Regions from separate parts of the Shewanella seohaensis genome, predicted to be linked through region 2. Evidence: predicted binding sites of a transcription regulator. Region 2 holds the regulator's gene; each other region holds the start of a gene.
What was found. Region 2 encodes LexA, which represses DNA repair genes until DNA is damaged. Its sites were predicted from a motif close to TACTGTATNNNNATACAGTA; they were not measured.

Region 1 (3,201 bases), on a different contig from region 2:
ATATGCAGATAAAGCTGCCTTTCCCGCTGGCTTAAACCTGCTAGATTGGGCTGTTTTTCCGTTGGAATAATGGCGTGGTGAGCATCGACTTTTTTATCATCCCACGCCTTAGACTTCAGCCGAGGATTGGGCACCTCAGCGTGTGCGACTAACTCGGGCGCACCGCCCGTAATGGCCGCTAATACCCCGCTTGCAAGCCCATGCTGCTCGGTGGGCAAATAACGACTGTCTGAGCGTGGATAAGTGATTAGTTTATGGCGCTCGTATAAGCTCTGGCAGGTATCGAGTACGTCCTTCGCGCTCATCCCAAAGCGCTTGGCGGCATCGATTTGCAGCGCCGATAGACTGTAGGGTAAAGGCGGATTCTGCTGCTTATCCTTAGTGCTTAACTGGGTCACTTTGGCGGGTTTATCGGTGATCCGGCGCACTACATTTTGCGCTAAGCCCTTAGCAAGCACGCGCCCTTCCTCATCCATATAGGGCAAGCAGGCTTCACTGGGTTGCCACTTCGCCGTGAAAGCCTGCTCTTTGTCGGTCACTAAGTGAGCCAGAACCTCATAAAAAGGCTTAGATTGGAAATTCGCGATTTCCTCATCGCGGCGCACGATAAGCCCAAGCAGCGGAGTCTGTACTCGACCGACCGATAGTACGCCCTGATAGCCAACCTTTTTCCCTTGAATAGTGTAGGCCCGCGTCATATTCATGCCATAGAGCCAATCGGCGCGGCTTCTTGCAAGCGCCGAGGTCGACAAAGGAATAAACTCACGATTACTGCGAAGTTGCGACAAGGCACGTTTCACCGCCTGCGGGTTTAAGTCGCTGATAAGGAGTCGCTGCGTTTGCTGTAATTTATCGCCCGTCACGCCCAAATAGGCGATCACTTCATCAACCAATAACTGCCCTTCCCTGTCGGGATCGCCCGCATTCACTAGCGTATCGGCCTGCTTCACCAGTTTTTTAAGTACTGTGAGTTGGCTGCGGGTCGCGGCCTTAGGTTTAAGCTGCCACTTCTCAGGCACTATGGGTAAATGCTCAAACTTCCACGATTTAAACTCGGGATTATAGGCATCGGGCTCAGCCTGTTCGAGCAAGTGCCCCACACACCAAGACACACAGTTACCTTGGGCGTCTTCAACAAACCCTTCACCTTTTTTGTGGGGTTTAGGCAGCACATCGGCGATTGCACGCCCAAGGCTTGGTTTTTCGGCAATATAGAGGATCATATCTACATTAAATACTGGATATAATTACAGTGTAATTTAGCCCAAAGCGGACAAGAGTGCAAACCGCCGTTTTACCTCAAGGGCCGATTTAACTCGCTTTGCGGTAACGAAACAATAAAGCTGTGTAAATTTAGTTGAGAACAATTCTCATCTAAACCTAAAATCCCTTGCATCCGTTACGAGGAATCGAGAAAACAAATGAATACACTGACCTTGCCAGGCCCTTCAATCCCCGTCTTTAAGCCAGCACTCACCTTAAGATTCAATCAATTGGTGATCTTCCACAGCCTGTTATTATTGGCGTTAAGTCTGCTTTGTGAAATGGGGCTAAAAAGGCTTGGGCTTGAGACGCCTCTCCTTTCTTGGGGAGTTATTCTGTATTTTCCCGTGGCCGTGAGCCTGTCTTTGCTATTAAAACATAGCGTTAGCCGCCGCAGTCTGGCATGGCTATTCGGACTATGGATGCTGCTATGGCTGGTGATGTAAGCACCGGTTTAAGCCTTGTAGGGATACCCACACTTATATCTGTTTAGGTCAAATAAAGAGTTCTAACTCCACGCACCTTGTCTCACCTTTCTCCTACATCCCGACTGTCAAACGCAGCTCGAAACCTAGCGAATTAACGCACCGCTAAATCCCCTATCAGTAATGCCACCAAATAAAGAACGTTAAATTATCAATTATTTAACAACTTTAGCTATGAAGCGGCTTAAAAAGTCGTTATGTTGAAGCTCTTGGACGCCCCCACGCGTCTTAACCTTAGGCCAAATTGGCCGTTTAGTACCCAAACTTACAAGCAAATATCTTAAAAACTCTGCAAAAACAACAGAATATTGGAGTTGAATTATATGAATGAGATTGTTAATGCGGTCAACAATATCGTTTGGAGCCCTGCGCTCGTTTATCTTTGCCTCGGTGTAGGACTCTTTTTCTCCCTGCGCTCACGTTTCTTACAGTTACGCCATTTACCCGAAATGATCCGTTTAATGTTTGATGGTAAGAGCACTGATGCCGGTGTGTCTTCCTTCCAAGCCTTAGCCATGACCTTAGCGGGTCGTGTGGGAACCGGTAACATTGCCGGTGTCGCCACTGCGATTACCTTTGGCGGTCCAGGTGCATTGTTTTGGATGTGGATGGTGGCGTTTCTTGGCGCCAGCTCCGCATTCGTCGAATCCACCTTAGGCCAAGTCTACAAAGAAAAAATCAACGGTGAGTACCGCGGCGGCCCCGCCTTTTACATTGAAAAAGGCTTAGGCATGAAGTGGTACGCTTGGACATTTGCTATTGCGACCATTTTTGCCTGCGGGATTTTACTGCCAGGCGTGCAAGCCAACTCGATTGGTTCGAGCCTAAAAACCGCCTTCGATATCGACCCTAACGTCACCGCCGCTATCCTCGCTATGCTGTTAGGTTTTATTATCTTTGGTGGCGTGAAACGTATTGCCCACTTCGCCAGTACCGTAGTGCCCTTTATGGCACTGGGTTATATCATCGTCGCCTGCGTGATTATTGCCCTTAATATTGGTCAGCTGCCCGATATTATTATGTTGATCCTAAAAAGCGCCTTCGGACTCGATGCGGGCTTTGGTGCGATTTTAGGTCTTGCGATTATGTGGGGGGTAAAACGCGGTATTTACTCCAACGAAGCGGGTCAAGGTACTGGGCCACACGCCTCCTCGGCCGCAGCGGTAAGTCACCCTGCAAAACAAGGTTTAGTGCAAGCATTCTCTGTGTACATTGACACTCTTTTTGTGTGCTCTGCCACTGGTTTTATGTTGCTCATCACTGGACTTTACAATGTGCAAGGGCCTGAAGGTGTCGCACTCTACACTGGCATTGCCGGCGTTGCAGCGGGCCCTGGTTATGTACAAACCGCGATGGAAAGCATGATGCCAGGCTTTGGTAATATGTTCGTCGCCGTCGCGTTGTTCTTCTTCGCCTTCACCACCATTGTGGCCTACTACTATATTGCCGAGAC
Region 2 (3,201 bases):
TATGCAAACTCTTCAGTTCCCAAAAAAGCTTCTCTGACTTCAACGTGCGTTGGCGGCTTACTTTTGATTAAGTATTGTTACTGCTGGTATTAGCCACACTGGCACATACTGCTGAATAAACCCATTATTCTCGATTTTTGTGGGCAAGAGATATTCGATAAATCGTCGATATTTTTTGCCTAAACGGGCGATATATTATGCTCGCCTGAATCAAACATACTTGCTGTTTAAAAATTGATCAAGATCACTTCTTTTTCTAATTGTCTGAAAAATTGCCAAAAAAAAGCCCCACATTCACAGGTGAGGCGGCTTTCAAGGCTAAATACGCAGTGCAAAAATTTTAATGAACAGAGCTAAAAAAACTACCTTGGGCAAAGTGAGCTGGTTGCTTGAGTGTCGCGTCTGTAGGTGAGTGATTTACGACACCTTCGAGCACGATTCCCATGGCGCGGGCGCTCTTGGCCACAATTTGCAAACGACGATTGTCGCGGGCATCGAGTGAGTGGATCCAAGTAATTACTGCGCTGGAAGTGCCACTGGTTAACGCTTTTTCCATGGCCCAAAGTGTTTCGACTTCATCTTTCGCATGGACTAAGAGTACACGATCCATACGCACGCCAGCGTTGGCCAGTAACTGCTTGTAGCCGATACTGGGTGGATTGATGAGCACGACCCAGCGGCCTTGTTGGCTCAGTTGTGCCAATTGCTTACTAAGCTGCATTAGCTCTTGGCGCCCTTGGCTCTCGGTGGGCATAGTAATGATAGGCGTATGCTGCCAGTCTGTATCGGTTTCGCGTACCGCATCAAGCCATAAACCGGGGTGACGCGGGGCATTACCTAGTAGTTTGTTCATAGCCAATCTCCATTGCGGATCACCCCTACGGCGAGCCCTTCAATTGTTAGACTTTGGAAACTTAAATCGACTTTAATCGGGGAGTAATCTTCATTTTCAGCATGTAGATAAACAAGATTCCCTTTCTTTTCAAAGCGTTTAACTGTTACATCATCATCAACGCGAGCAACAACTACTTGGCCATTGCGCGCTTGCTGTACTTTATGAACGGCGAGCAGATCTCCCTCGAGGATACCGATGTTCTTCATACTGTCGCCTCTGACGCGCAGCAAGAAATCGGCGGCTGGGTGGAACATGCTGGGGTCGACTTGGTAATACTGTTCGACATGCTCTTGGGCGAGGATAGGTTCGCCCGCAGCCACTTGACCAATCAGTGGTAAGCCAGATTCGCTGTTATCTTCTTCCTCAACTGGGAGGCGGATCCCGCGGGAAGTGCCAGGCATGATCTCGATGCAGCCTTTTTTTGCCAATGCCTTAAGGTGTTCCTCGGCGGCATTTGCACTTTTAAAACCCAAACGGGTGGCGATTTCGGCCCGGGTGGGTGGCATGCCAGTCTCGGCAATATTACGTTTAATCAGCTCTAAAATTTCGGCTTGGCGTGGCGTCAACGGTCTCATGTTCTTTCCTGTTTTTCTATACAGTTACTGTTAGTATATACAGTATTATTCGTAGTGCAAGTATTAACCACTTTTTAACGCGATTGGAGAGTATTAGCGAATATTCCCTAGAATCTGGTATTCTATGGGGCTAATGAACGTACTTACATTGCATAAGAATAATGCCTAAACAAGACTCTCTTTGGTTGAAATCATTACGCTGGATCCAAAAACACTTAGTGCACACTATTGTTGTGCCGCAGGATCCTTTTGCCGATCTGAATCTGGACGCGTCCAGACCGCTTGCTTATGTAATGAAAACAGAATCCCTGAGTGATATTGCTGCGTTAAGCGAGATCACCACTAAGCTGGGTTTGCCAAGCCCCTACGAGCCGCTTGTGGTAAATGGCGTTGTCGCGCCCCGCGTCGTTTGCCTCGAAGGCCGTAAGCCTTTGTTTGGCGAGCGTGCCAGTAATGAGCCATTCCTAGAATGTTTTATGCGCCTGTTGGCCGTCCATAAGGAAAAGCCAGAGTTAGATATTCAGCTGGTGCCTGTGAGTCTGTATTGGGGCCGTACTCCGGGTAAAGAAGACGACACCATGAAGGCGGCTGTGCTTGAGCGCGAGAATCCAACTTGGTTACGTAAGTGCTTGATGATCCTCTTTTTGGGCCGTCACAACTTTGTGCAGTTTTCGAATGCGGTATCGCTGCGTTACATGGCCGACGAACACGGCACCGATATGGGGATTGCCCATAAACTGGCGCGGGTGGCCAGAGTGCATTTCCGCCGCCAACGTAAAGTGATGACAGGGCCTGTGCTGCCGAATCGTCAGGCAATGTTCCACTCCCTGCTGAAATCCGAATCCTTACGCAAGGCGATTCAGGAAGAGGCGGCGAGTAAGAAGATTTCTGAAACCCAAGCCCGTGAAACTGCAATTGAATATCTTGATGAAATTGCAGCGAATTATTCCGACAGCCTAGTGCGTATTGCCGAGCGTTTCTTAACTTGGTTATGGAACAAGCTCTACAGCGGTATCAATATCAAAGGTGCCGAGCAAATCCGTCAACTGCACCATGATGGTCACGAAATTGTTTATGTACCTTGCCATCGCAGCCATATGGATTACCTGCTGTTATCCTACATTCTGTATTACCAAGGCATGGTGCCACCGCATATTGCGGCGGGGATTAACCTAAACTTCTGGCCTGCGGGGCCGCTATTCCGCCGTGGCGGCGCTTTCTTTATTCGCCGTAGTTTTAACGGCAATAAACTCTATACTGCCGTGTTCCGTGAATACCTCGATCAGCTGTTTGCTAAGGGATATTCGGTTGAGTATTTCTCTGAGGGTGGCCGTTCTCGCACCGGTCGTCTATTGGCGCCGAAAACGGGCATGATCGCCATGACGATCAACAGTGTGCTGCGTGGTATCGAACGCCCTGTCACCTTAGTGCCTGTGTATTTAGGCTACGATCACGTGATGGAAGTGGCGACTTATCATAAAGAGCTGAGCGGTAAGAAAAAACAGAAAGAATCTGTATGGCAAGTCTTTGGTGCTATTCGTAAATTAGGTAATTTTGGCCAAGGTTATGTCAACTTTGGTGAGCCGATTACACTGCAAAACTTCTTGAATGAAACTGCGCCTAACTGGCGAACTGAAGTGGCCGACGATCCCGAGCAAAAACCGACTTGGTTAACCCCAGCGGTCAACGTGTTAGCGAATCGTGTAATGACCCGCATTAACGATGCTGCCG
Region 3 (3,201 bases), on a different contig from region 2:
TATCGTTATCAGTTATTTTGCATTCCGCGAGTCAGTATCTGGGGATATCAATATTCTAACGTCTTAAAATGTCTAATATTGTGAATGCCTCTGCTTAGGTTTATCCCTTGTAAATAAGATTAAAGGCTCCCTTGGAGCCTTTAATCTGTGTACGACTTTATTTACAGCGGGGTAGCGTGAGTGACTACTGTAATAATTACCTAGTGCAATAGCTCCCTACTGCAATAACTCCCGCGCATTGGCTAAGGTGTTGGTGGTAATAGTGTCGCCACCGAGTAATCTGGCGAGCTCTTGGATACGTTGATCCCTATCTAAAGGTGTCATAGTGGTTTCAGTGCTTCCGGCCTTGTTGAATTTATTCACAAACATATGTTGATGGCCATTACCGGCAACTTGCGGCAAGTGGGTCACACACAGTACTTGGGTCGATTCGCCAAGGCTACGCAGCATGCGTCCAACGACGGCTGCTGTGGGGCCTGAGATCCCAACATCCACCTCGTCGAAAATCAGGGTAGGGGTAGCAACCTTTTTCGCGGTAATGACTTGGATACCTAAGCCAATACGTGACAATTCGCCGCCTGAGGCAACCCTTGATATAGGTTGTAATGGTTGGCCTGGGTTGGTGGTGACCATAAACTCTATATTATCGCTGCCGTTCATCGACATGATTTCTGGATTGAAATTCACTTCAATGGTGAACTTACCCTTGGGCATGTTGAGCTCATGGATGGATTGAGTCACCAGCTTGTCCAGCTCTTTCGCATAACGGGCGCGGCTTTGACTTAGCTTTTGCGCGTTAGCGAGGTAGGCTACTTTACTGGCCTCCACTTGGCGTTGGATATCTTCTAGCTTATTTTCATCATCATCTAGGGTCGTGAGTTCGGCTCTGAGGGCGAGATGATGTTCGGCTAATTTGTCAGGGCTGACATGGTGCTTACGGGCCAGTTGCATGGCTTTAGAGAGCCTTTCCTCTAAATAGGCAAAATGTGCGGGATCGAGCTCAAGTTTACTCAGGTAGTGCTGCAATTCGCCGGCGCTCTCTTGCACTTGAATAAGCGCCTCGTTCAGCATAGTGCTGACATTGGTTAGTGCTGGGTCATAACTTTGCAGATTTTCGGCAAGGCCGACGGCTTTGTTCAGCAATGACTCGATATTGCTCTCTTCACCATCCGTGAGTAAAAACAGGCTGGCTTGGCAGCTATCTACCAACTCGGTGCCATTAGCCAGGCGTTTATGTTCCTGTTCAATCTCTTCAAATTCACCAACCTTGAGATCAAACTCATCTAACTCTTCAACTTGATATTGCACCAGCTGTTTACGGGCAATACGTTCCTGCTGGGAGGCTTCTAATTGTTTGAGTTCGGCTTCAATTTGTTTACAGCGCTGATAGCTTGCCGCGACAGTGTCTATCAGTAGTCTGTGATTGGCGTAGCTATCGAGCAAGGTGAGCTGATGCTCACTCTTTAACATGGCATGGTGGGCGTGCTGGCCATGGATCCCCACAAGTAATTGCCCCAGTAATTTTAACTGAGTCAAAGGGACGGGATTGCCATTGATATAGGCGCGTGAGCGGCCGTCACTGCCAATGGTTCGACGCAGAATGCACTCATCATCGAGTTCGAGATCGTTATCTTCGAGCCAGCGTTTTGCCAGAGGCACATCCTCGAGCGAAAATCGGGCACTGACTTCGGTTTTGTTCGCGCCAGGGCGAATACTGCTGGCATCGGCACGGTTACCTAGGCATAAGCCTAGCGCGTCAATGGCGATGGATTTTCCCGCGCCAGTCTCACCGGTAATGCTGGTCATACCGGGGCGAAAGTCCAGTTCAAGGAAACGTACGATAGCGAAATTGTTGATGCTGAGTTGGCAAAGCATAGTGAGTTCCTGTCGAAAAACTTACCAAATCACTGTATTGATAAACAGTATATACTGAATTTATATACAGTAAAGTGGCTTTGGGTGAATATTCGACATATCGCGATAATCTAAAGTCTAATTATTTGTTTATGAATAGGTTTTAACGAGCTGTTCCAAAATGGGCAAGCTGAAAAAGGTCACTATAGTGCCAAAGAGTATCCCTTGAGCACTGGTGGAGGCCTGAGTGTTATAGCGCTGCGCCAACAGATAGACGCTTGCCGCCGTGGGCAAGGCACTAAGAATGACACCCATAACGAGGTAGTCGCCCGTGACACCTACGCCTTTTAGCATGAAGTAAACCAAGGCGGGTTGCAGAATAAGTTTAAACAGGTTGATAAGACTCAGTTCGATGAAGTTTGTCAGGCTAAATACCTTGCTATCTTTTTGATAGCGCATGGCTTTCGCCAGTACCATGCCGACGGCAAAGAGGGCGCAGGGGCTGGAGGTATTGCCTATCTGCTGGATCATCATTGCCAAGCCTGCTGGTAAGGTTATCCCTAATGCCGAAATGGCCACGCCAATAAAACAACCTATCACAATCGGGTTTTTCACCACGGCCAGCAGCATGATCACTGCGGCGTGATGTTGTCGCTGTTTATTGGTGGCGAGTTCTAATGAGACCAAGGCCACGGCAAACATGAGTACGGACAATAAACTGGCAATCGCAGCGGCAACTAAGGCGCTTTGTTGCTGGGGGAATAAGATGACAAGGAGTGGAATACCGATAAATGCGGTATTACCAAAAGTGGCATTTAAGGCGCGCACGGCGGCAATCGCAGGCTGTTTAGGATTCACCAGCAGGGAGATGCCGATACAAACGAGGTAAATCACCAACATGGCTGCGCTGTACCCGGCGATAAATCCCCACTGCAGGATCTCTTCAATGGGCTGTTGCGCCAGTGCTATCAAGAGGATGGCCGGAAACGCAATATAATAAACATATTGATTGAGAACTTGGTCTGTTTCTACTGGAAGAAAGCGCAGCTTTTGCACTAGTGTGCCCAGTAGCATGATCCCGAAGACGGCAAACAGAGGGGTTAAAATGGTCATGTCCCTCACTCATCCTTTTGTGTTGCTTATCCCGTAAACGAGTCTCGGGATATTCTCTCAGCCAATTAACGATAATCGGCGCTAGCGCAGTAAATTTATCGGCAAAATAGCATAGCATTCCCCCTAGAGGCTATTGCGCTATGGTCGTAGAAGTGAATAATTCTACGTTTAAAACACAATGAGTTAGTGCGCGTTATGGATGCAGGTACTCACATAAACGATTGGGATTGAAAA
Region 4 (3,201 bases), on a different contig from region 2:
TGACGATGAGGTTGGTGAGGTAATCTCCGGGTAAGTCGAGACCTTCAGAAAAACTGCCTGTGCCGAACAAAATACTCGGCTCACCTTTGTCACACTTGGCTTTGTGGGTCTCAAGCAATTGCTGGCGCGGGGCATTACCTTGAATAAGGATTTCCTGCGTGAGTTTGCCCTCGAGCAATTCGGCCACTTTCTCCATTTGCCAGTAAGATGCAAACAACACTAAAGTGGCCATTTCGCCTTCAATCAGCTCCAAAATCTGTTCGGCAAGCTCTGCGGTATAGGCATCGTCCGTCGGCTCGGTTTTCATCTTAGGTAAGTAGAGCGTGGCGTTATTCGGATAATCGAAGGGGGATTGCAGGGCGAGATAACGACTGCCGTCCTTTACCGATAATCCCACTTGATGGGCGAAATGGTCGAAGTTATTCAGCGCCCTCAGGGTTGCGCTGCACAGTACGACGCCAGCCGCCTTTTGCCACAGCATAGATTCGAGCATAAAACCGACTTCAATCGGCGAGGCGCTAAACAAGTAATCGACCTGTTTGCCCGTGAGCAATTCAATCCAGCGGGCGAGGGGCGCGCCTTTAGTGGAATCTTCCTTTGCCATCATTTTCCAGAGCTTTTGCAGGTTTTCGAGTCGCTGCAACATAAAGCCCATTTCGGCCTGTAGCGCTTCCGCTTGGTGCTTAGGAATGTCGCCATCTTTGATCGCCTCGGCCAGCAATAACTGCATCTTGTTAAATTGCTTGAGGGCAAGATTGGAGGTGGCCGCGAGATTCTCGGCGGGGATTTTCAGTGCATCGGGCAATTTGCCGTGTTCGAACCGATAGCGGCTCTCAGGATTAGCAAACTGCTTGGTCTGGGTATCACAGAAGTGGGCGACTTGATTGAGCTGAGCGATTAAGTCTCCGATATGATCCTGCATCGCCTGCGCTGGGGCGATGATATTGTTGCTCTTTATCTGATTTTGTAATTTGGCGCTGGTCTTACCGACTTTTTCTAGCCAGTCGGCGGCGCCTCTAAGCGTTGCCTGTGCGCTAGAAAAGTCCCGTGCGACAATTGGTAAGTGGTGAGCTTCGTCAATGACGTAAAAAACGTCTTCGGGATCGGGCAAAATCACCCCGCCGCCCAGCTCTAAGTCGGCGAACAGCAAACTATGGTTGGCGATCAGTACATCCCAAGTATCCACATCCTCGCGGGCCTTGTGAAACGGGCAATTACGATGGCTGGCGAGTTGCCGATGACAACTGTGTTTATCGCAGGCGATTTGTTGCCAGAGATGGTCCGGTATCGGTGTCGATAGCGTATCGATTTCACCGTTCCAGCGGCCTTCATTAAAGTCGCTGAGCAGCTCCTGCAACATGGCAATTTGGCTGTTATCTGGCTTTGTTTGCCACATGGCCATTTGGGTACTGTTATCATCGCCGATCAGCATGGCAAGCTTGGACAAACAGACATAACGCTGGCGCCCTTTGACCAGACCAAAGCGAAAGTTTAGCCCTGATTGTTCGAGAAAAAACGGTAAGTCTTTGTGCAGCAACTGCTCCTGCAGCGCCACGGTTGCCGTAGCAATACAGACCTTTTTCTTACTCGCAAGTGCAAGCGGAATCGTGCCCAAAATATAAGACAATGATTTACCAATCCCCGTACCCGCTTCGACTACTATGATGCGTCTATCTTTGTCATAGTCGCCAGCAAGAGTCTTAGAGATTTCTGCTACCATAAAATTTTGCTCGCGGCGTGGCCTAAAATTAGGCAAAGCGGCGGCAATCTCTTTATAGATAGCGCGGATCTGGTTTTTTACGTTGTCAGGTAACATGCGGCACTACTTTATCGAATTAATGCTGTACATAATAACAGTGATTGCATAGCCTAAGAAACTTTTCTGCCATTTTATGGCAATTTTATTCTGTGTCCCGAGAATCAATAAGCAGCGAGAGCCTTAGAGTGAAACCGCAGTTGAATCCCCCCGAGAGTCTGACGCCTGAAACGGCTGCGCCTGTGAGTGTACAGGGACGCGTCCTCACGCGCCATGCTATTACGCGCGGTGCAACGCTTGTGCTGCAGTATTATCTCGCCACCGTTTCAGGCCCTGTGCTGGTGGAGTTACCTGGCTCTGAGTACATTTGTTTTTGTCATCAAAGCGATATGGCTGCATTGCAGTTACAAACACCGGGGCAGGCACTGCGCTGTGTACCGCTTGCACTTAAAAGCTTTAAAAGACAATCCGTGGCGGCGATTTATGCCAAGTCGAGCAGTGTGTTTCGTCATTTACAGCGGATAGCGACGGATGCTGGCATTCCCTTATTTGAGGCGGATATCCGTCCAGAGCAGCGTTTTTTAATCGAACGTTTTGTGGCGCTCGATGTGGCATTTTTAGGGCATTTTGTCAGCAACGCTGGCATAGATGAACAATTGCCCATTTTTAGCGCTATACGCGCGAAAGCTGTTGCACCGCAGCCGGAAATAAAATTGCGTTCAATTTCCCTCGATTTTGAATGCAGTTTTGAAGGATTACTCTATTCCGTGGCTCTTTATGGACACGATGCGCAATCTCAGCCCTATGAAAAAGTCATTATGGTGGGGGAGCCGCAGCCTGATGCTGCAATCTACATCGAATGGGTGAGCGATGAGGCGGCGCTTATCCATCGTCTCATCGCTTGGTTTACTGAGTTTGATCCCGATGTGATCATTGGTTGGTCTGTGGTGACCTTTGATTTGGCCTTGTTATATCGGCGTGCGTTGCTGCACCGGATCCCGCTGCGTATCGGCCGCGGTGGCGCGCTTCTCGAGTGGAAGGTGGAGAATAAATTTCGGCCTGAAACCTTAAGTTTGCCTGGGCGAGTGGTGCTCGATGGTATCGATTGGTTAAAGGCGGCCTTTTATCAATTCGAGCGCTTCTCTTTGGAGTTTGTCGCCCAAACGCTACTCGGTGAAGGCAAAGCGATTCATGATGTAGAAAATCGAGCGCAAGAGATTGATGCGCTATTTGCCGAAAATAAACAAGGGCTTGCACATTATAATCTGACCGATAGTCGCTTAGTGTGGGATATTTTTGAACATACTCAATTGTGGGATTTTGCCCTCGCTCGCGCCGAATTAACGGGGTTAGAACTGGGGCGTGTAGGTGCCTCGGTCGCCGCATTCAACCATTTGTATCTACCGCATTTACATAGGGCAGGCTTCGTCGCGCCCGCACAGCCT

Region 1: a site for LexA is predicted at 1,236-1,255, ahead of L2713_RS17665 (DNA topoisomerase III). Genes of this name have one in related genera too.
Region 3: a site for LexA is predicted at 1,928-1,947, ahead of recN (DNA repair protein RecN). Genes of this name have one in related genera too.
Region 4: a site for LexA is predicted at 1,840-1,859, ahead of dinG (ATP-dependent DNA helicase DinG). Genes of this name have one in related genera too.

The regions. Positions count from the first base shown of each region.
Region 1 covers NZ_JAKILE010000017.1:12,000-15,200, reverse strand. The annotation lists gene L2713_RS17665 (DNA topoisomerase III) at 1-1,223, opposite strand, end outside; gene L2713_RS17660 (hypothetical protein) at 1,422-1,709, shown strand; gene L2713_RS17655 (alanine/glycine:cation symporter family protein) at 2,072-3,201, shown strand, end outside.
Region 2 covers NZ_JAKILE010000007.1:94,936-98,136, reverse strand. The annotation lists gene L2713_RS09970 (cell division inhibitor SulA) at 341-853, opposite strand; gene lexA (transcriptional repressor LexA) at 850-1,470, opposite strand; gene plsB (glycerol-3-phosphate 1-O-acyltransferase PlsB) at 1,632-3,201, shown strand, end outside.
Region 3 covers NZ_JAKILE010000004.1:297,222-300,422, reverse strand. The annotation lists gene recN (DNA repair protein RecN) at 217-1,875, opposite strand; gene L2713_RS06855 (AEC family transporter) at 2,005-2,967, opposite strand; gene lldR (LysR family transcriptional regulator LldR) at 3,201-3,201, shown strand, end outside.
Region 4 covers NZ_JAKILE010000011.1:62,708-65,908, forward strand. The annotation lists gene dinG (ATP-dependent DNA helicase DinG) at 1-1,816, opposite strand, end outside; gene L2713_RS13700 (DNA polymerase II) at 1,957-3,201, shown strand, end outside.